DNA from 2 places in the Brevibacillus sp. HB1.2 genome. Region 1 is predicted to be linked to the other one. Evidence: a T-box and tRNA genes for the amino acid it is inferred to sense, from the RefSeq annotation. Region 1 holds a T-box; the other holds one or more tRNA genes.
The links. The T-box of region 1 lies ahead of tyrS (tyrosine--tRNA ligase). A T-box ahead of a tRNA ligase gene usually reads a tRNA of that ligase, here a tRNA-Tyr.
Positions count from the first base shown of each region.

Region 1 (11,582 bases):
GCACGATTTACAATGCAATGACTCCTTCCCTTCCGAAAGGAGCCAATCAAATAACGTTGGATCAAAGTCCAGCATTTCAACCAGGAGCAGCCATCGAAATTCGCTCCGAATCGTTTGGCGGCATTTTGTACCATGCTCCCAACGTATCGTCACTTGAATTGATTGCAACGCAAAAACAGCTCATCGTCAATCTGGATCACATGAATGATCACAGATACGTACAGCAAGGCTCAACGAATCAAGTCGGAAAAGTCCGCCACGCTTCCGAATATCGTGCAAACGATGAACGGACCAATTCATTCTCACTCGTAGTTGGGTATCAACCGATGCTGATGCCGCGATTTATCAGTCAGCCTTCTGGTTTTTTGGCTACGCACGTATGGACAGAGCATGCTGACGAGCAGACGCTGCAAACAAATCGGGCTGTTTATTTCGGCTCCGAGAAGATTACATCGTCGGCACAAGCGACAGGCGGTTTTGTCAAACATCGAATACCAGTTACGAAAAGCGTTTTTTACTCGAATCCGTATTTTCAAGCAAAATCGCCTGTCAATGTCGCCATTGCGCAATGCCCTGAATTTTTGCAGTTTCTGGATGATCTGAATCGGAACGATAATGACATGGGTCTACATACCCTCTATCCTTACGAAATCAGGCACTATCAAAAGACTACGGAAGATGCGTTGCAAGTAATGAAAGATCACTTCCAAAGCAGTACATGGATTGACCATGGGTATTTGAAGTCCAGCTTTGCGTTTAACGCGCTAGACAACCAAACTGCGAATTACTTGGCGCATCAATGGAAAAAATACGACACATCGTATTTTTGGCACTACAGCTCAGAAGATATCGCCAATCCCAATCATGGTCTTGATCTGTACCAACCCCAAAGAGGTGACGCCCTGCGCACCCCTCTCTATTGGTCGCATCCGACAGTCACCGGCCCGTTTTATTCATGGTCGGCTGCCATCATTCCGGAAGATACACTGTATCTGTATCGGGAACAAAATCTCCAGCAGCTCATTCAAAATCGTGGGGTATTTATCAATCATACTTACTTGGCAATAATTCCTTCCAAAAAGCAAGGCGGGAAATTTATCATTCGGGATATCAAAAGTAACTGGATCATACATCCCGATTTTGACCGGTTATTGAAACGAATGGACACACTGTGCGATCAAGGCAAATTGCATTTGACAACCGTACGTGAAATCAAAGTCTATGTGAACGGGATGAAGCCGTCGCAGAAGAAAGCGGATGGCGATCTTATTTTTTGGTTCGATCTGGAGCCGAATGCAGTCGCTGTTATTGCTGCAAACAAAGTGGATAGTATTGCACTTCAGAAATAAAATAAAAATCGGTCTCATCCGGTGGTAATCGAAACCCACCGGTTTTTTTATTGCCCATTCCCCTTCCCTTGCCGCTTGACTCTCCCCTTAACTGGAAAGTTATACTCGGTACAGAAAAAACGTAAGTATGGAGGTTGCCCCATGTTTAAAATCAGTGAATTTGCGAAGATTAGTCAAGTCTCCGTCAAAACACTTCGTTACTATGATCAAGTTCATTTGCTTAAGCCAGCTCATACCGACAAATTTTCAGGCTATCGGTATTATTCGGCTGACCAAATGTTTCAGCTTAATCGGATTTTGGCTTATAAAGAATTGGGGTTTTCCTTGGATCAAATTCGCCAGATGATGAGCGAGCAAATCCCACTCGAACAAATCAGGGGGATGTTTCGAATCAAGCAAAGCGAGATTCAATCCATTCTGGATAAGGAGCAAGCAAGACTGAATCTGATCAACGATCGTCTGTATGCCATCGAAAATGAAGAGAAAAGCTTGTCTTCGCATGACGTTATTCTAAAAAAAGTAGAACCTCAACTTGTCCTATCCTATCGTCAAAGAACGCCGTTCAATAAAATTCCGGAGCTTTTTCAAAAGCTGGACGATTATATGGGACGTTCAGGTCAATCTTCTCTCTCCAGAATGGTTCTTTGGCATGGCTGTGAGGAGTGCGATGACAACATGGATGTGGAAGTGGCGCGTTTGCTTACTCACGATTTGCAGACCGAACCACCTTTTACCGTTAAGCGATTGCCGGAAATTCCGTTGATGGCTACACTCATCCATCATTGCCGGACGACATGCCGTTGCACTGCGAGTGTCGAATTGGCGATATGGATTGAACGAAATGGATACTGGATCAAAGAGAATGAGCCGCGTCGTGAAATTTGTGTTCGTCGTGAAAATCCCAAAGACCCGGACTCTTATGTCGCCGAGCTCCAGATGGCCGTAGAAAAAGCTTAACAATCGAACATGTGGAGAGGAGATTCAGCTTTTGAACAAACAGCAAAAGTCCTTAACTTTTACCTTATTTATATTGACCTTCGTTCTAGGTACGAGTGAATTTGTCATCATCTCGCTGCTTAGTGATGTGGCATCCGAGTTGGGCATTTCGATTTCAACAGTAGGATCGCTCGTGTCAGCCTTTGCCATTTCATTTGCCATCGGTACACCGATCTTAACTGCGATATTCAGCCGATTTGCCAAGTATCCACTCATGCTTACGTTGATCGGCATCTTTATTACAGGGAATATTCTAACTGCCCTATCCGAGACGTATGTATTGCTTCTTGTTTCTAGAATCTTGACTGCCGTTGTGACCGGGGTTTTGATTGCACTTGCCATGGCGGTTGCCAGTGAAACGATGCCTGCTGAGAAAAGGGGGACCGCTATTTCGATCATTTTTTCGGGCTTCACGATCGCCAGCGTTATTGGGGTGCCACTTGGTACTTTTATTGGGCAATGGGGAGGTTGGCAAATGGCCTTTTGGTTTGCGGCGCTACTAGGCATCATTTCTCTCCTTGCCAGTGCAGTGACCATCCCAAAAGGATTGAAGGGATCGAGCAGTTCCTTGCAAAAACAAATCGGGTTACTGACCAATACACGTATCATCATCGCTTTTTTTATCCCGGCATTAAGTATCGCAGCAACCTATACGGTATATACGTATTTAACTCCTTTGCTGCAAGAAGTGCTCTTCGTACCGGACCAAACGATTAGTCTCGTATTTTTACTGTACGGGGTAATTTCGATCTTTAGCACGTTGATTGGTGGAAAACTGGCAGCTCACAACGGGATTGGAAAGTTTCGGTATGTGTATCTGATGCAAGCCGCTATTCTCGCATCTCTTTATGTTTCGTCCCATACCCTTCTAGGTGGATTCATCAGCTTATCGTTTATGGCCTTGGTCGTTTATATCATGAATTCCACGATGCAATTGTATTTTATTGATTTGTCCGATAAACATTTCCCGGCTGCCAGAGATTTGGCTTCCTCATTAACTCCTGTGTCAGTCAATGTTGGGATCGCCCTCGGATCAGCTTTGGGTGGATTTATTACGACAAACCGGGAACTCATTGATGTTTCCTGGGTTGGTGCGATTGTCGCGATCGCAGCATCGTTGCTGACTTTTATCAGCTATAGTTTAGATCGCAAAGCGCTGTCCTTCCACAATCATACGTTGGAGGACTGTCAAACACGAAAATCATGCAATTAAAAGAAGAAGCTTCCCTTCAGGTTTCCAGGGAAGCTTCTTATTCCTTCATCTATTGAGACAATTTTACCAAGCTGTAGTTTTTCTTGCCTTTGCGGATAATGATGAAGCGACCGCCGATAGCGAGACTTGGCGTTACTTCCAGTTCCAGATCGGAAACCCGCTCGCCATTCATCGAAATAGCGCCTTTTGTAATATCCTCACGTGCTTGACGCTTGGATGGCTCAATGCCGATCTCAACAAGCCAGTCAACGATGTTCTTCGTTTCGAGCGTAGATTCGTACGTCGGCATTTCTTTGAAGCCTTGCTCGATCTCATCTGCCGATAGCGATTTAATATCACCAGTAAACAAAGCTGCTGTAATACGCTTCGCCTGCTCCAGCAATTCCTCACCGTGTACAAATCTCGTCATTTCCTCCGCCAGCGCTTTTTGCGCCTCGCGTTTGTGTGGCTCGGTCTGTACTTTTTCAGCCAACTCGTCAATTTCCTCTTTAGAAAGGAACGTGAAGTATTTCAAGTATTTCACAACATCGCGGTCATCGGTATTTGCCCAGAATTGGTAGAATTCGAATGGTGTTGTTTTGTTTGGATCAAGCCAGATGGCTCCCCCTGCTGTCTTCCCGAATTTCGTACCATCTGCCTTCAGCATCAGAGGAATGGTGAGACCGAATGCTTTTGCTTCTGATCCTTCTTTTTTGCGAATCAGATCGAGACCGCTAGTAATGTTGCCCCATTGGTCGGAACCGCCGATTTGCAACTGAACATCTTCATGATTGTACAGATGCAGGTAATCCAGCGATTGCAGAATTTGATAGGAAAACTCCGTAAACGAAATGCCGCTTTCCAGTCTGCTCGATACAACATCCTTGGCAAGCATCGTATTGATGCTGAAGTTTTTCCCGTAATCCCGCAAAAATTCAATGACATTGATCTTATGCGTCCAGTCGTAGTTGTTCACCAAACGGATTTGGTTGTCGCCGTCTGTAATGAACAGCTTTTTCATCTGTGCAGTGAGTTTGTCGACGTTTTCCTGAATTTGTTCCAGTGTTTGCAAAGAGCGCTCGGATTGACGGCCGCTCGGATCACCAATCGTACCTGTTGCACCACCGATCAAAATGACCGGACGATGACCAGCTAGTTGGAAGCGTTTCAGTACCATGAAAGGAATCAAGTGACCGATATGCATACTGTCACCAGTTGGATCTACACCACAATATAACGAGACTGCTTTTTCATTCGTTAATTCTCGCAGTCCTTCTGCATCTGTTTGCTGATTGATGGCATCGCGCCATTCGAGTTCGTCGATAATATTCACTGCCATACACTCCTTCAATCTCCTATGGTAAAAAAACAAAAAATCGCCCCTTGTCTATTGTAGACATAGGGACGATTGAATAACCGTGTTACCACCCATCTTGCACCAATGGACCCAAGCGTTAACGCAGGCCATTCATGCCACTCGTAGCGAGTTATCGTTCGCGATTCCGCTCGGCATTACCCGAGATACTCCAGAGTGTAATTCGCTCGCTTATTGTGTACCGGGTTCCATCAACCCCCGGCTTTCTAGAACAGGGAATAAACTGCTACTGGGCTCTTTCAACGTATGTTTCATATGAAATTAAAGTCAGTATATTGAATTCAAATAGCAATGTCAACCATGTAGCAATGATTCCGCCACTATCCTTTATTTTATTTTCATGAGACCTTCGGCAGTTAGCTCATAAACAGTTGTTGCGACTTCATGTAAATACCGTCGATCATGCGAAATACTGATAATCACACCGTCAAAAGCCATTAAGGAGCGACACAGAACAGGAGTCGTCAAAGGACTAAAGTTTCTGGTCGGTTCATCCAGTATCAATATTTCACACTGATCCAAAATCATTTTTACCAGAAGCAATTTCGCTTTCTGTCCCCCAGATAAGTTTTTAATGGATTGATACATCTCCTCTTTTGTAAATTTCATACTGCCTAAATGCGTATACGCTTTGGTAATCGCATCTTTATTCCCGGTTCTTTCCAAGAATTCAATCGGTGTTTTCGTTGAATCCAGTCGGTCTTCATAGTTTTGGGGCATGTAACCGATCTTTAATGACGAGTACTGGACTAGCTCATCCTTGATCTTTTTCAACAACGTCGTTTTTCCGATTCCATTTTCCCCAATAATCGCGACTTTTTCTGGCCCCTTGATCGATAAATGAATCTGTTTCGATAGCTGTTTGTTCGCTATTTGCAGTACTTCCAATGAAAACTCGAGGATTTGTTTACTACCAGGCACATGTACCGCAGAATCAAATCGGAATTCGCTTGCTTCTTCTACACTTGGTGCCTCTAGAAACGTTTCCGATGCTTTCTCCATACGCTCTCTTTGATTTTTCAGAGACTTGATTTTCTTTTGCAGTCGCGGGTCTGAGCGGGATACGTTCCGATGTTGATGTTCTGCCTTATTCCAAACGTCATGCCATTTCTCCATTTGCTTTCGATGATCAGTAGCTTGCTTTCTGGCTATCTGCTCTTGTTTGTTCAAGTGGCTCTCACGATTCGCGAGGTAATTCTCATATGGTTCTCTTGAAAACGTATATTTGGGTACTTGTTTGCGCTTCGTCAGTTCCATATGAAGGATACCGTTTGCTGTATTCGCAATAAATGTTTCGTCATGCGATACGTATATGACAGGAATAGCCGTCTGTTGGATAAATTCTTCCAGCCATTCCATTGTTTGAATATCCAAATCATTCGTGGGTTCGTCCAGTAATAGAACATCAGGCTTCTGTGCCAACAGACTTAAAAAGCGGTATTTGAAACGCTCACCACCGGACAGAACACCCATCCTTTTATCTGAATACAATGCATGAATGCCGAGATCATCCATCGCTCTTACCAGTTCTTTGGTCCATTGATTTTCGGCAAAGAAGTCGGCAATGGTCATTTGTTTTTCTTCGTCCGATAGCTCTTGTGAAAGAAAACCCATGGAACATTCGTTTCTCAACACTTTCCCTTCAAATGTGCAATACTCGGCAATCATTTGTTCCTCGTAAATCAATTTTAATAAGCTGCTTTTTCCATTTCCCTCTTCCCCGATGATGGCAATCTTGTCGCCGTTTTGCAGGGTCAGATGCAAATTTCGAATGAGAGGCCTGCCGTCTTTTTTGGTGGTAATCGTGATATTGTGCAGTTCAACCATTTGGATTCCCCATTTCGTTTTTCCATTTCTCGTCCTTTACTCTTTGTTCATCTGTATCCCCCCCTTTTTTGACAACAAAAAAAGATGCTTCTGTCCAATAAACAGAAGCATCTTGCTCTCGTTCTAGAAAACACTATATGGATAATAGACCATACAGGAATTCAAGATATAAATTTGCGGGTGAATTTGGCTTCTTGTTTATTTATTATAGGATTGGCTTTTCCAATAAATAAACAATTGCGCAAATGATTCACCCTCCGTTCCATGTAGTTGAATTCAATATAGCATGGCCTTCTAAATATTGTCAATGAAGCTATTCGACCAAGGCTAGCAGTTGTGCAAGCTTGTCTTTGATCGGGGAAGATTCCTTCTTTACCGCCTGAGCGAGCTTCTTGTTCCCGCCGAAAAGGCGATAAATAACGGTTTCCCGCTGGTAATCCTCCATCGCTGCAAGCTCCCCTATGAGTGCGTCCACCAGTTCTGCACGATCGATGGTGATATTTTTCAAAGGCTTCGCAGAGTCGCTACTGCCAAGCACCAGAGAGACGAGTACCGGCATATTCTCTACGGTAACACCATGCGCCTCGATAAACGCAATAGCAAAATCGTCCTGAGCAGACTGATGCTCCGTGTCGACCAGCTCCATATAGCGACGAAAGAGTGGAAAATAATCGTTGCTAGACAAGCCGAGAGCCAATACCGCATAGGTGCCAGGCATGACGGATTTCTCACTAGGCTCTACATCCCCATACCACGCAAACTCCTCCATCGCAAGCTCGGCATATTCTGCGATTTTCGGGTGTAAGACAGGATAACGGGACGCATTCGCAAAAAACTGGTGGAGACCTGACTTCGCCAGCTTTTTTACTGGTAGGTAGTGCTTTTCGCTGCTCTTCAGTTTGAGCTTGTACCCTTTGGGAAAACCTTCACGCAAAAGACCGTTGATAAAATCTAGTGCTTCACCGTAGGCGGCTTCTTCTTCAGATACGATACGGATGTCGATCGCTTGCAAAACGTCATTGGCGCTTGCTTGAATCAGAGTGCCTTTATACTCGTTTTCAAAGCGACCGCTGCCCCGTTTTACATAGTCCGTAGCCTGCTTGGAACCGAGCTGAACAGCGAGGTCCAGAAACTTCTTGCGGGTGTCTGGTTCCTTGTTACCAATTGCGAGAGCGATGTACAGGAAAAAGTCCAGCTCCTCCATTTCTGGTTCTTGACGCTCCTGCTCAGGTTTCAAAGCCCAATCCAGTCCATAATGCCCGGTACGATCGAAAAATTTGACTAAAAAACGCTCATCCGCCCAGCCTTTTAAAGCCAAAGTAAAGTAGTATGTCCATGAATCACTGCGTTCTTTATTGGAGCGCAGCTTTTCGCTAAGACGCTGGATGAGCGGTTCGATAACTTCCTGCTTTTGTTCCATCAAATCGGGATTGACGAGACAATGAGCAAAGAAAAAATCATCTCTTTCATTCGGACGTACAGGAAGCTCCTGCTTAATTTTTGTCTCAATAAATTGATCCAATGCTTGTTTTAGACTCTCGCGTTTTTGTTCGTTTACGAAATGGTGAGTATGGCATTGCATCGATTGTTCCCACTCGAATTCGAAGACGAGCTCGAAGCGGTAATTAAAAAAGTGAGAAGCATAGTCGGTGGAATGAAAAAGGGATTCCATGCGTTCACACAGTGCGGGAAAAAATTCTTGCATGAGAATTTCCTCTGTAAGCTCCTCCATGTAAGGACCCGCGTCGTATTTGTACGAGTCGTCACTCCAACTGTAAGGTTCATGGACATCCACGTGGATTTTGCCATTGGCCCAATTGAGTTTTCCTTTTCTCCATGCCACTCTCAGGTAGTCTTTGATCCCCACCTGCAGTCGACTCCAGTCTTTGATCTCGTTGATCCGCTGGTTCTCTTTTTTGTAAATTTCTTGGATGGAAGTCCATACTTCGTTTAGAAATGCTTCTGCTGCCTGATTCATTGACTGACTCTCCTCCTCGCCAAAACAGCGCTACGGTCTTAACCGATGACCTTGACGACATTGCCCTCGCTATCGGTAATATTGGTTTTCACAATGTTTATGGTAATTCCTTTCAGGGAAGGCATCTCAAAGCTGCTTTCCTTTGGAAGCAACTGCTTGGTAAGCGCAATCGTTGTCGCATCATCGAGGACAAATCGAATGACGTCCTCTTCTGGAATACATTCAGGCTTTTCTCCTGCCTCAAATACAACCCGGACATCAGGTCCCAGCAGGCTCAGGCTTTCCCCTTTTCGCATACGTCCGCGGAGAATCTTTCCGATGACTTCCGCTTGCTTCGCTCCCAGCTTTAAGGTCGAAGGTGTTTTTTTCAAAAAGCCTTTTTTACCTGACTCCCATCCTAGCTGGCTGACATACAAAAAAGCAGTGTTGGAGCCTTCTTGTTCCATTCCTTTTTGAACAGCATCCGAAACTGTAGAGTTGCGAAGGAGAGAATCTCGCTCGAGATCGGTTATGTAGGAAGGCATGTACGGCAAGCCAGATTGGAGTACGCCACGTGTATTCCAAGCCATCATCGCATCGAGTTCATCACCTGTGATTCCGACCATTTGCAAGAATTGCACCCGACCATGCGGCGTATCGATTTCGGGAAGCTGTGGGTCCATGACAAAAGCGAGCGCAGTCAGTTGGGTATCGGCACCCAGGCATATCGGACCGTTTGCATCCAAATGATCACCAGCTTGAAAAACATTGCCGGTGTTGAATACGTAACGCGCCATGTTTTGAAGCAGGTTCAGCGCCCAAGCAGGCGGCTCTTCCTCGTCGTCCTTTCGTGCCAATCGAAACGTCAATTCAAAGCCAAAGCCGCTTTCCTCTTCATTCTCGGATTCCTTTTCATATAACTCAGTAAAACCATACGTGACAAAATGCCAATGCGGGTAAGGCTCGTCCGCTTTGTAGGCGCTTATTCCATCCAATGGATCCTGACCACCCAGCGCATACGAGATGAGCGTCCCGTAATGCTTAGGCTCCTGCTCTCCATAAATCTTTCTCATCTCCTGATCAATGGCATCCCAGCCCGCTGACATCATTTCTTCATTCACTTCTTCGTTCATTTCTTCGTTCATCTCTCTCGCCTCCTATGGAATGACTGTCTTAACAATAGCCAAAATGGAATTTGGATACTCTATTAGACGGTCAATACCACTTAGCAAATTACATTGTTCTCATTCCCTTCTATATCAAAAGTCTTTAACTGGTTTGTGTTATCCCATTCGGAACAACTGGCTTCGATAACCAGTGCTGGTCGGTTTGCACATGATTTTTACGCACAAACTTGGCGGCAGATTGTTTAAAATCTTCGTACGGAAACCTCTCCGTTACTCGTACCACGTAGCCCTCTTGTTCCCCGCCGTAGACAGATTGTTTGGTGTAGCAACTTTTTATGGTCTCTTCCTTCCAAATCCCTCTATATAAGACAGGCGCTGTTTCTAAGCCAAGTAGTTCGGCCCATTCTACCGTTTCGTCCCAAGACAAGCATTCATTGTTTTCATTCCAGATAGAGAAAACGTAGAAATAGCTCGTTAGGTGTTCGTAATAGATGGAGTGCAGCGCAAATACATTTTCTCCGCAAATTCTCCAGCCTTCCGGGATATGAAACGAAATCGTCCCGTGCAGCATCTTTACCCAATGTCTAGATGCGTGGTCTTTGCTATCCATTGACCTTGCGTGGATATGATTTCGGTAAAGAGTGGTATTTTCGCCATCCAACTTCTCTGTCACGACTACTTCTTTTCCCTCGAAATGATGAACCGTTCGCAAAATTTTATCATCGTCGGTTCTACTTCTTGACCAGGGTAAATGAAAGGTTCTCGGGTATTTTTTCAACATCGTTATTCACCTCCTTATTTCGCATAAGCATCACCTTCCTTAAAGAAGTACAGCTTCCATAGGTACTCATCGCCCAACAAATGATAAATCTCGGAAATATCTTGCTGCGTTCCGTAGTTAATCTTCATGTGCATTTGAATCAGGTTGACGACTTCGAAGATAAAATCATCTTCGAATCCTAATTCTTTTAAAAAATGGCAAGCAATTTGCGCAGAAACATGCTCATGTCCGTAGTAGGAGTAATGGCCTTTCATCGGCTTGTAGGTTTTGCAAAATGGTTTTCCTGTATCGTGAAACAAGGCGACCACTTGCATGAGAAATTTGTCTTCTTCCGTGTAAAAGGCGTTTACATAATCGAAAACATGATAGGTATGCTTGCACAAAGGGTACTGATGATAAGGGTTTTCCTGATTAAGCTGATACATCTCTTGGAAGATCGGAATGGCATTCAACTTGGCAAACAACTCTTCATAGGAAGGTTCATTTTGAAGCAATTGAACAAACTCTTCTTTTCCAATGGCATAAGGAGCTGGTTCGTGCAAGAGATGAATGTGATCCCAACCTTCATTCTTAATAGGAAAATGGAAGTTCTTCCGCATCTTCGCCAAGATGTATTCGTCTACGGTTCTCTTTCGGGATCGATTGCGTTCTAGGCAAACAGAATAGGGAACATCGAAGTAATAGCATACCTTTTGGACATCGGGAAATTTGGCAAGGACTTTCATTCTTTTCTCTCTGTCAATATTGGTTGCGTCTAAGATGACATTCTTTCCAGTCGCCAGCTCGGTTGCGATTTTCGAATAAACCTCAAAAAATACTTGCGCTGACCTTTTTTGCTTTCGCTCATCACCGAATAAGTTTTGGCGAATTTCATCCGTAGACACGATGGTTGCCCGTTCCTTTTTGGCAATTTCTTGTGCCCACTTGCTTTTGCCACTGCCCGCAATGCCTGACAGGACGATTAATTTCTTTTTCACT
Region 1 is NZ_JABMIU010000001.1:258,927-270,508, forward strand. It holds gene HPY28_RS01075 (hypothetical protein) at 1-1,349, shown strand, start outside; gene HPY28_RS01080 (MerR family transcriptional regulator) at 1,491-2,306, shown strand; gene HPY28_RS01085 (MFS transporter) at 2,338-3,558, shown strand; gene tyrS (tyrosine--tRNA ligase) at 3,608-4,876, opposite strand; T-box leader at 4,935-5,164, opposite strand; gene HPY28_RS01095 (ATP-binding cassette domain-containing protein) at 5,240-6,739, opposite strand; gene HPY28_RS01100 (DUF6138 family protein) at 7,053-8,717, opposite strand; gene HPY28_RS01105 (suppressor of fused domain protein) at 8,756-9,817, opposite strand; gene HPY28_RS01110 (RNA ligase family protein) at 9,966-10,604, opposite strand; gene HPY28_RS01115 (AAA family ATPase) at 10,619-11,581, opposite strand.

Region 2 (11,582 bases), on a different contig from region 1:
CACAAATCTCTAATTTTCCAAAGTCGTGCGAAGTAAGGAGTACCCCTTTTTTCTCCAAGCCACCCAGATTGCGTTTGGACTCGGCCACATTCCGGAACGCCTCGTCCAGTGGAATGGCATACTGCTCGACTCCCCTGACTGGCATAAACACTGTCAAATAATACGAAATGATTCGATTATCGAGAAACTTCCGTTGCAAGTCGATCAAGGTTTCGACAGAATCGTTTACTCCGCGAATAATGGCAGGCTGTCCGCGAATCTGTACACCGACAGATAGCAGCGCTTGTGTTGCTTGGATCGAAACGTCGCTAATTTCCCCGGGATGGTTGAACTGGGAAATCACACTTACCTGCTTGCCGGGTGTCTGTCTAACTTGGTCAAAAAACGCAAGCAGCTCTCCATCAAGAAAACGAGCCGGATCATAGGCCAAAGCCTTGGTTGCAAAACGAACGAGTCGAATACTCTTTACACTTAAAAGAGTGCTAATCAGCTTGATTAAGTCAGAGCTTTTACGGAAGGAAGCTGGATCTCCGCCAGTAAAGAGGACATTATCGATGTACGGATGAGCTTCCAAATACTGCACTGCCCTTTCTGCTTTTTCCATAATATTGGTATATCCAATATCTTCATGGCGGATTTCGTTCACTTTATAGCAGAACTGGCAGTTGGCAATACAAAAGTCGTCGATGTGAAGCAACAATGTCTTTTTGTACTTGTGTTGCAGGAAAGCTGTTTCATCCTGACGGTACGACTTGTTGCCATACGGATCAAAGCGCCCTTTATAGGGTTTCTCTCCCGGTGGCGGAAGCACGATATTGATCATCTGGGTACGATAAGGCTCTGATTGACTCGCAATCAACTCGGCATAATAGCGAGTCACCTTAAATGGCATATAAGACTGCTCCAGTAATGCACCGCGTTCTTCCTTCTCTGCTTCTGTAAAGCCGACAATTGTTGCGAACTCCTCAAATCCTTTTTTTCCCATTAATACCTTAACACTCAATGTAATCCCTCCCTTTCATTCATAAACACTCGTCATCTTTGCTTTCTCGAACACTTGGTCAACCATGTGATTCGCTTGTTAACCAAACAGCAAATCCAGTTCTTTTTGTGTCAATTCCACATCTTCGAAATCCGATGGAGTAAATTCTGGGACGTCCTGTCGGCAGCAATGATCTATGAACTGCTCTAATTCATGGAAAAACAACTCGAGTAACTTCTCCATGGTCTCCTCGCGATACTTTCGCAAGCTGTACGTAACAGAAACCTGGAGTTCTCCTTGACGAATGAGAGCAGCCACGTCAAGCAGTGCTGTCAAATGATTACCCACTCCGGCATCAACAGCCAAGTTTCCTCCCATGAGAACCAGATCATCACTCAGTTGATTATCAACGGTTCCCAGATAATTGAATCGAACATGGGACTTTTCCTCTGCCGTGAGCAGATGAGGCTTTAGCCAACCAAACCCAAGCCCTCCCATCGGAATCTGACGCAATTTCTCCTTAACTGCTTTTAGGTGATCAGTCCGATTGGATGGATTCGTTTCGAAAAGAACAGGATACATGCTGGTAAACCATCCTACTGTTCTGGTTACGTTCATCGTATGAATAGCAGACTCACGCCCATGCGACTCCATTACCAGCAAGAGACGCTCCCTTTCAAACACATCACACAATGTCCGGGTAAGTGCTGCAACCAATAGGTCTTGGGGACCTGTGTTGAACATTCGGTTGGCCGTTGTCAACAGTCGCGACGTTATCTCGGCTGAAAGTGTGCGTGTAGATGTAGCGCTGTATTCTACCAAGTCTTCGCCAAAATCGTAATCCGTAGGAAGTTTGTCTTCCGGGATGGAAAACATGTCCCAAAATGCTTTTTCTTTGATTGCCTGATCCGACTGGTAAAAGGCGGCGACTTCCTTTATCCAAGCTTGCATCGAATGTGTTTTATCCGGCAAGACGATCGGCTCATTCCGTTTAAGACTGGACAAGGCACTCATCAAATCTTCCAGGAGAATCCTCCAGGAGACACCGTCCACAACCAGATGATGGGCCGTCAGAAACAATCGCTGAGGTCGATCGGGACCTAATTCAAAGAGACAACCGGTAAACAGCAAAGATTCTTCCAGCTTGAAGCTCACAGCGCAAGCTCCCATCGCCTCAAGCATTTTACTCTCCTGTTCTTCCTGCGGTAAGGAAGCAAGGTCGATGCAAGACACTGACACTCGGCTGGTAAGGTGGCTCTCATTGTAAAAGAGCTTCCCCTCTTTTGCAGAGTAATTGAGTCGCAAACAATCGTGATGGTTAACCAGTGCAGATAGACTCGCTTCAAACTCCTCCAGCGTTACTTTTTCTTTGCTTTCAAGGAGCAACGACTGGTTCCACTGATCAGCATTGCGGAACTGTTGGGACAGAAACCAAGAAACGATGGGAGATGACGGCAACTCGCCAATACACGGCTCTTGTGAGATCTGTTCCACTCCCCAGCTCCAGTCACTTCTCGCTTTTAGTTCTGTAATCGTGTCATAAATCAAGATATCTCTCACCGGAATCTTGATTCCTCGCTGATGCAATCGATAGGAAACCTGAATCGCCTTGATCGAATCCCCCCCTAGTTGGGAAAACGGGTCATGTAGACCAAATGGTGAACGACCAAGCACGTCCTCATACACTTCTACCAATAGCTTGTCAAACTCGTCACGAGGACTGGTTTCATCCTCCGCACCTTTTCGCTCCATGACAGGTTCGGGAAGCTGTTTCCGATCTACCTTGCCATTTGAGGTCAGCGGAAACTGTTCAAGCTGCACGATTTGCGACGGGATCATGTAGGCGGGCAATCGACTTGCCAGCTCTTCGCGGAGCTCTTTTTCCCGGAAAGATGCTTCCGTGATCAAATAAGCACAAAGGTACTTACGCCCCCACGTATCCATGCGATCGATCACCACTGCCTCACGCACAGAAGAATGACCAAGTAGCTGCTGTTCAATTTCACCCAATTCAATGCGGTAACCATGAATCTTCACCTGATAGTCAGCCCGTCCCAGATACTCCATGACTCCATTTGGTCGATAGCGGACCAGATCGCCCGTCTTGTACATCACTTTTCCTGGCGAAAACGGATCGGGTAGGAAACGCTCTTGCGTCAATTCCTCGCGGTTAAGATACCCCCGTGCCACACTATCTCCCGAGATGAAAAGCTCTCCTGTCGATCCGATCGGAATTGGCTTCCCATATGAATCCAAAATGTAGAGCTGCACGTTACTGATCGGATGTCCTATCGGTACAGATCCCTCGACATCGATCTCTGGATCGTATTGATAGATCATGCACCCGACTACTGTCTCGGTAGGGCCATACTCATTGAGAATTTCGATTTGTCCGTTCCATTTCGCATGAATCGCCTCAGCCAGACTCACCTTCAAGTCCTCACCGCCCACAATCACTCTCTTTACTGTAGTAGAAGGCAAAGCGATTTCTTGCAGCAAAAACAGATGGGCAGGTGTCAGCTTTACGACATGGGAGCGTCCATCGCTAAAGATGCGCGATAACACAAACTCTGAATCAGAGTTCGGATAGATAACCATCCGATTTCCCTTTACCAACGGGCAAAAAATGGACGTAATCGTCAAATCAAATGCCAGTGAGGAATAAAAAGCAAACGCTTCTTCAGGACAGGAGAGATAACGGTCTTTTGCCCACGAAATATAGTTGACTAACCCTCGATGAGAAACCATGACTCCCTTCGGATTGCCGGTAGAGCCTGAGGTATAAATAACATAGGCCAAATCCTCTGGCTGATTAACCGATTCCAGGATTGCCCCATCATTTAGATACAGGGACGAATCACCGAGCTCCAGGATTACTTTGGACCACGAAATAACCTCTGTTCGCGTGGTGTGTCGAAGCAACAGGTCCGCTCCAGAATCAGACAGCAGATATTCGATGCGCTGAGAAGGGAGTTGAGGGTCAATCGGAAGGTAAGCCCCGCCTGCTTTTAGCACGGCCAACAGCCCGATGATCATCTCTGGCGAATGATCTGCCAGAAGCGCAACAATAACGCCAGGGCCAACTCCACGGTTACGCAACGACTGAGCGAGTCGATTTACTTGATCATGCAGTTCCTGGAATGTCAGCATGCGCCCCTCTGACTCTAATGCAACTCCCTGTGGCGAGCGTTTAACTTGCTCTTCAAACAACTGGACAACCGTCTTCTCGCTGGAATAGGAAGCAGCTGTATCGTTCCACGTTTTGAGCTGTAGTGCCAACTCTTCGTCAGCAAGGAAGTTCAGATTGGACAGTGGTACTTCTGGATTCGCGATCATTTGATTGAGCAGCCTTACGAGATGATCCGCTATTCGATCAACATCATTTTCCGTGTACTCGGCGATTTTATAATCCATTTCCAGCGTCAATTGTTCATCTGTAGCCCATTCCCTGATAATTACTTGGAGCGAATACAACTGGTGACCGTTGTAAAACTCCTCATTCGTCACGGGATACCCACCAATGGTGAAGGGCAGCTGCGTGCTGTAATAATTTACACAAATCTGAAACAGGCTGTCATAGCCATGTTTCTTCAATTCCAATTCTTGAGCCAGCAAATCGTACGGATATTTCTGATGAAAAAAACAGGAAGTCAATTCCCTGTTGACATGTTTAACATAATCGAAGGCATCCATTTCCATCGGAACTGCCAGACGAAATGGCATAGTGCTGGTGAACATCCCGAATATTTTGCGCTCCACTTTGCCTGAGCGATTTAACAGCGGCGTACCAATCACGATCTCTTCTTGCCTCGTACAACGCTGAAGGTAAAGACTGACGAGAGCCACAAACAAGGAATTTAGCGAGCATTTCATCTGGTCTGCAAATTGGCGTATTCTTGTCGAATCTTCACGGTTGAATGCATAGACTTTACGCTTGCCCTCGGTCGTATCTGTTGCCTTTGCTAATGTCGTGATCACAGGCAAGCTCTGAAACTTGTCCCGCCAGTATCGCTTGTCCTTTTCAAATCTCTCAGACTGAGAATAGGCATGCTCCCTGTCGACAAAAGCTTGATAAGCGTGTTCATCTCCTACATGAACGGAACCGCCTGCTAACAACGTGTCATAATAGTGAGCAATTTGTTCTGTCATAATGGAGATGGACCAACCATCAGCAATCAAATGGTGAAACTTTACAAAATATCCCGCTTCTACGTCACTCAGTTGAATCAGACAAAAGTAGAATAGAGGCTCCTGTCCGATCGAAAATGGTTTTGCAAACAAAGCTTGCAGGAATTGTCTGCACCGATCAGGGGCATTCGGTTCTTGTCTGAAATCAAATACCTGCAATGGCTGCGGTTCGTACTCTCCAACAAACTGAAGGACTGTCTCTTCTTCCTGATAGTTGAGTCGCAAAGCATCGTTCTTTTGAATGAACAGGTGAATGGCCGCTTCAAGTACATCCAGTTTCACTTTTCCTTGAACCCGCACCATCCCCCCTAACGTATGGACAGGAAGCTGTGGATGTAATTTTTCCGTATACCAGATACGCTTTTGTGGATGACTTAAAGGATATCCGCCATTCCATTGCTTCTTATCCTGATGCAATGCATTTCCCCCTTTCGGAATTGTGCAGATGTAATCACAATTCGAATATGGCAAAAAATCTAATTGATTACAAATACTTCCATCCCAACTATATCGATGACTCTTCTATAGTGTCAAATGAATTTTCCATTAAATGTTATTTCAGAAAATTAGATGAATTCCATCTCTTTTTTCCTTTTTCTAGCGCTGCATAGAATGGAAAAAATTTTGTGCACGCTATTGATTTTGGCTGTCTTTTCACGTAGGATAAAATGTAATATATTGGCAAAAACACCCCCTGGAAGGATGAATGTGATTAGATGTCTGTGACACTTCGTGAAGTAACCCTGGAAAACTGGGAAGAGTGTATTGAACTGGAACCTACTCCTGAACAGAGTGAGTTTGTTGCCCCGAACCTCTACTCCATAGCCGAAGCAAAGTTTCAAACTACATTTGTCCCTCTGGCCATATACCATGAGGACACGATGGTTGGCTTTGTCATGTATGGGCTTGACCCTGACGATGGAAACTACTGGATTTACAGACTCTTAGTTGATGCCAACTATCAACGCCAAGGCTACGGACGTGCTGCGATTTCGCAAGTCATTGATATACTGAAAGCAAAAGACGATTGTCAAAAAATTGTCATTGGTTATGCTCCAGCCAATGTCGCAGCCGAAAACCTTTACGCTTCACTCGGATTTCAAAAAAATGGCATGGTTCTGTTTGGCGAGACGATTGCAGAATTGAACTTTTAAGCCAGCTATTTTCGTTCCCCGAAAATGAAACAGCGGCGACCTAAGACCTAAAAATCAAGTCTTAGACTCGCCGCTGTTTGAATTGTTTTTTCGTATATGAAAAAAGCACACCTTCCATGTGTCTGTAAACACCATGGTTAGTGTGCATTCGTTTTTAATGTGGTGCCGGTGAAGGGACTTGAACCCCCACGGTTTCCCTCACGATTTTGAGTCGCGCGCGTCTGCCATTCCGCCACACCGGCATGTGAAACTATGAAAAAATAGCACATCATCAATAGAAAATCAATGGTGGGGAGAGACGGATTCGAACCGCCGAACCCGGAGGGAGCAGATTTACAGTCTGCCGTGTTTAGCCACTTCACTATCTCCCCACAATATGTGCTGTCTTTCTTCTGCGTTTACTTTCTTCAACCAGAAGCGACATTTATTAATTTACCATGAACTTTGTTTGACGTCAATATATTTATTTGGATTGACTCTCTTTTTTCGCCAAAATCTCCTGTGCCCACTCGTGGAAGACGCGCAGTGCCTCGTCTACTTCTTGAAATATTGCTTCTTCCTCACAGGAGTATTCCGGGAAGTCAAGTATGCGGTTTTTACGAATCTTCACTTGCTCTTCTTCGCATTTTATCTCCAAGAAGTAGGGAACGGCTTCATCTATTCCATAGCTGTTTTCTAAAAACTCGTAGGTACGTACCCACTCCAGAATTCGAACTTCCGATGCCTTTAAACGAAGCACCTGCTCCAAGGACATAATGGTTTCATTCCCGTAGTAATACATGTTATTCAGCCCTTCTGCATGAAAATGGACGGAGCCGTGACTCCGCCCTGTTATTGATGTGATAGATTAGATCGAGGAAAGCAGCTCTCTCAGTTCTTTGACAATCACTTGCTGGTAGCCAGTGCCTTCTCCATACTGCTCGAGCATTTCGGCACGTGCCACTTTGATCTTGTCTTCATAATCTGGGGCGTTTCGATCCGGGTTTTGCTGTTTAAACGCCGTCATGACAGCTTGGACATGCTTCGGTCTCGGTCCCCATTTTGCCAGAACATGCCCGCCTGTGTCCGCAAAAATAACAACAGGGATCGCCCGACCGCCCATCGTGAGAAACTCATCCATGAGATCGAGGTGTTCTTCCATCACCATCATTTCCACGGGCATGTCTGTTTCTTTCAAAGCATGCAAGACGACTGGCAAGTTGCGAACGACGTCGCCACACCAGTCCGCAGCCAAAATCAAGCATCTGAGGTCATCACGATGCTGGAGCGAAGCAAAAAACGCACGGTCTTGTTCATCCGTCCATGAAAATGCATCCGACCAATTTTGGTATGTATCCTGATTCTTTGTCATGCTTTCCACAAACGCCTGTGGCTTGAGCCCCGTACGGAATTTATGTGCTACGTTTGCCCCCATCTTTTCTCCTCCTTTTGTATCGCTCGCCTATTCTTGGTTTTTATTTGCTGCTTCGTTTGCTTCCTTCTCTTGATTAGCCAGCTCCATCATTTTTTGCAACAAGATATGCTGTGGCATGTGCATGAGACGCTCCAAAGGTACCTGAAGAGCTTCCGACAGCTTGACAGCCGTCTCTGGTGATATTTGTAATGGACGCATGTCATTTTTGCCCCTTTCCCTTGCTTTTATCAGTCCCTTCAGTATAATACACAGCCGTTAAACCTGCCAGCATACAAGTCTGGTACTCGGAAGCCTTTAAATAACAAGCTAACATCATTGATTAAAATGACATTAGCTTGCTAGGCAGCAGATAAAATAGGAAGTTTACGAATCCACATAGATGAAAAAGTCGTTTATTTGGTCTGCATGCTTGCCTATTTGCCAAATAAGCATCCCCAGTATCACATATTTGAATAAGACCAGCCTTTTCCTGGCTCGAATTCTGGGGGCAGAGAAGGCCCAATCTTTTCTTGGTTACCTTATCAACCACATGGCTGTCATCCCCACCAGTTACACATCGTCATCAAGTACTTTGTGACATGTTGGCTCTACTGAACCACTTTTGACCCATTTACTCACCTCTCAACTCCTCATAAAAAAATGAAAAAAGAGCCACACGAAGGGGCTCTCTCTCTTAAACACTATATTCCGCACATGGAAAAGGACGAGCTATGGCTTTTGCTTAGTGAGGATGCATGGTACACCTAAGCCGATCGCTCCGGGCTGGGACATCTGTTCCAGATATGCCAACCCTCGTGCACATTGCTGCTTGCATACTTGACATGTATGGGACGTTACGATTTTCAGCTGTACTTGATTGGGGTGCTGTCGCGAATTCTTCTTTTTGATCTTTTTGCCCTTGGCCATCCGTTTTCCTCCCTTTGCCCTAGATCACTCCAGTCTATGAAGGAGAACAACCCCGCTCTTTAGGCAAACATACAAAATCAAGATATTCACTTGCAAAATGGGCCTTGTCATACGTGTCTACAAATAGAAAAAGCCGCCGGAGAATTCTCTCCAAGCGACTTATGAGCCTTCCCTATGGCTTTGGACTTAGCAACTGGCGCAGTTCTAGCTCCAGTGTAGGAGCATCAACCATTCCGATTATTTTCTTTCGTACAATTCCATCTGTGTCAATCAAGTACGTAGTTGGAAATGCCATCACCTTGTAACGGTTCGACACAGTACCAGCTACGTCCATTGGTATCGGAAATGTCAGCTTGTAGGTAGTGACAAAGGCCATAGCTGTTTCCGGGCTGTCATTGCTCGTGACGTTCACGCCATACAGATCAACCTGTCCACCGTATTTTTCGTAGACTTTTTGTAAATCCGGCGCCTCCAGCTTGCATGGTCCACACCAGGAAGCCCAAAAGTTCAAGACTACTGGTTTTGCCCTTTTTCCTTCTACCTTGTACGTCTGCTGGTCTAATCCTGTCAGTGTAAAATGAGGAGCCGCAAAGCCAACTTCCGGTTTTTGAACCTCTGCTACGATTGCGGCCGTTTCTTGAGGCTTTTCCCAAACAGCAAGTCCGACCCCCAATAATACGAGCACCGCGAGCAACAGCTTTTTCATTTTGTCACCTCTGCCCTACTGAGTTAGAATCCCGTAAAGCCTCCGTACATTTGAATAAGAACGCGTGTAATATCCGTCAGTTTATCTGTATACAGAAGAATACCAAACAAAATCATAATGGCTCCTCCGATTTTCATAAACAGGTCGGAATACTTCACAATCGCGTTCACCTTACTGATGAAGAACGTCATGACAAAAAATGGAATGGCGAATCCGAGCGTATACGCCAATGTGTAGGCCAAGGCGCTTGCAGGATTGGAAACACCCATGACGATAATGCCAGAAAGAATAGGTCCCACACAAGGTGTCCATCCAGCTGCATACGTCATTCCCACCAGTATGGACCCAGTATACCCCAATGGCCTCGATTTTAAATCGATTTTAAAAGAACGCATCATCCAATCCATTTTAAACACGCCAAGCATAACCAAACCAATGATAGCAAGCAAAATACCGCCCAGTTGACGAATCAAGTCCTGTTGGTCAGTGAACAAGCTTCCGATCCAAGATGTAGACAGCCCGAGCGCAACGAAAATGATCGAAAACCCGACTATGAAGAAAAAGGTATGCAAGAAGGCTTGCTTGCGAAAAACAGCTCTCCCTTTCTTCACTTCATCAACCGTAACCCCAGTTATGTAAGACAAAAAGGAAGGATAAAGCGGCAGGCAGCAAGGGGAAATAAAAGAGAGAAAACCTGCTGCAAAAGCCAAAAACACAGTAATATCGCCAGTCATATGTACCTCCGGTGGGTATTTTATCCACTATCTTCTCATTGTATCGAATCTTTTCCCCCTTCAAAAGTAGCAATGACACTTTGTCTTAAAACCGTGACAATTTACTTTACATAATATTCATTATGTCTTAAAACTCAGCACAAAACGTAACAATTGGATGGATAGATCTGGTCCACTTTAGAAAATAGATCAGATTTGTGACAAATGTGACATGTATCTTTCTCGGAAGACATGTAGATGATGAGCAGCATGCCCAAGGATAAAATAGACGAGTGCAGTTGCAGTTGTCTTGTCCTGAATAATCACGCCCGAACGACTCAACTCTTCTTCTGTAAGCCCTTTTACCAATGCTCGAGTAGAAGAGCGCACAGTCCGATACTCCTCGAGAAGATCAACAAGCGGTCGACGGTCAAAATTCGTACGACTGACGTACATGTCCTGATGCCTAGGCAAGGGGGTCTTATCTCCGCGGGAAGCACACAGCAAGCGATAGCACATGATTCGCTCTGTATCCATAATATGGCCGAGAACTTCCTTTCCACTCCATTTATCTTCCTGATAACGGAACATGCTCTGTTCCTCCCCGCAAGATCGAAAGCATGCAAGTATTTCTTCCTCCTGAGCGCAAAGCAACTCATTCAGATTCCCTTCAGGTGCGATTTTGATATAGGTTTCAAACTGCGCAGGATAATCACCAGACTGTGGTTTGCGGAAGTACAAAGGAATACACCCCCCTTTTGAAATAGTGAGACGAATACTTCCATTGTACACAAAAAAGAGGCGGATGTACTCCGCCCCTTCTCTGCTATTCTTTTTTTACTGAATAGTGACTTTGCCGCCATCTTGAAGCAGTGTTTGCCCTTTTACCACGATCTTATCGCCGGCAGACAAGCCTTTCAAAATTTCGATCGTATCACTAGAGGATTTCCCTGTAGTGACCTCGACTTGTTTTGCAATGTCACCTTCCAGCTTAAATACATACTGTTTACCATCGCGATCAAAGACCGCACCGCGCGTTACCACGATCGATTTTGCTCCACTTTCCCCAACCGTTGGGAAGGTTACATTCACTACCATATCGGACTTCAGCTCATTGGATGGGTTTGGAATCGTAATCTCCACTGGATATGCCTTGAGCTGCGTATCCATTACAGGACTCATCGCCGTTACTTTGGCATCAATCGTTTTTCCTGTCGATTGTACGTTTACTTTTACGGTAGTTCCTACTTTTATTTTTGTGATGTCTGCTTCTGACAGATTCGCTTTTACCAGAAGTGGATTCGTGTTAACGACAACTACAACCGGCTGCTGACCTGCCATTTGACCAACTGCGCCGCTTACGCTGGAAATATATCCATTGATCGGAGACGTCACAGTCGCATTCGCTAATTGCTCACGAGCATTTTGCAGACTTACTTGCGCTTGCTGTACAGAGGCTTCGGAAACTTGCACACTTGTTTTTTGTCCCGCAGATTGCACTCCCTGCTGCGCGTTATCA
Region 2 is NZ_JABMIU010000007.1:82,667-94,248, forward strand. It holds gene HPY28_RS17515 (lysine 2,3-aminomutase) at 1-1,003, opposite strand, end outside; gene edeP (edeine non-ribosomal peptide synthetase EdeP) at 1,082-5,587, opposite strand; gene edeQ (edeine self-resistance N-acetyltransferase EdeQ) at 5,887-6,324, shown strand; tRNA gene HPY28_RS17530 (tRNA-Leu) at 6,485-6,566, opposite strand; tRNA gene HPY28_RS17535 (tRNA-Tyr) at 6,611-6,695, opposite strand; gene HPY28_RS17540 (hypothetical protein) at 6,788-7,105, opposite strand; gene HPY28_RS17545 (thioredoxin family protein) at 7,172-7,738, opposite strand; gene HPY28_RS17550 (YycC family protein) at 7,766-7,936, opposite strand; gene HPY28_RS17555 (hypothetical protein) at 8,447-8,644, opposite strand; gene HPY28_RS17560 (TlpA family protein disulfide reductase) at 8,817-9,350, opposite strand; gene HPY28_RS17565 (cytochrome c biogenesis CcdA family protein) at 9,374-10,084, opposite strand; gene HPY28_RS17570 (DinB family protein) at 10,274-10,855, opposite strand; gene HPY28_RS17575 (efflux RND transporter periplasmic adaptor subunit) at 10,901-11,582, opposite strand, start outside.
Region 2: it encodes a tRNA-Tyr, which carries the amino acid that the T-box ahead of tyrS (tyrosine--tRNA ligase) is inferred to sense. The anticodon was not compared.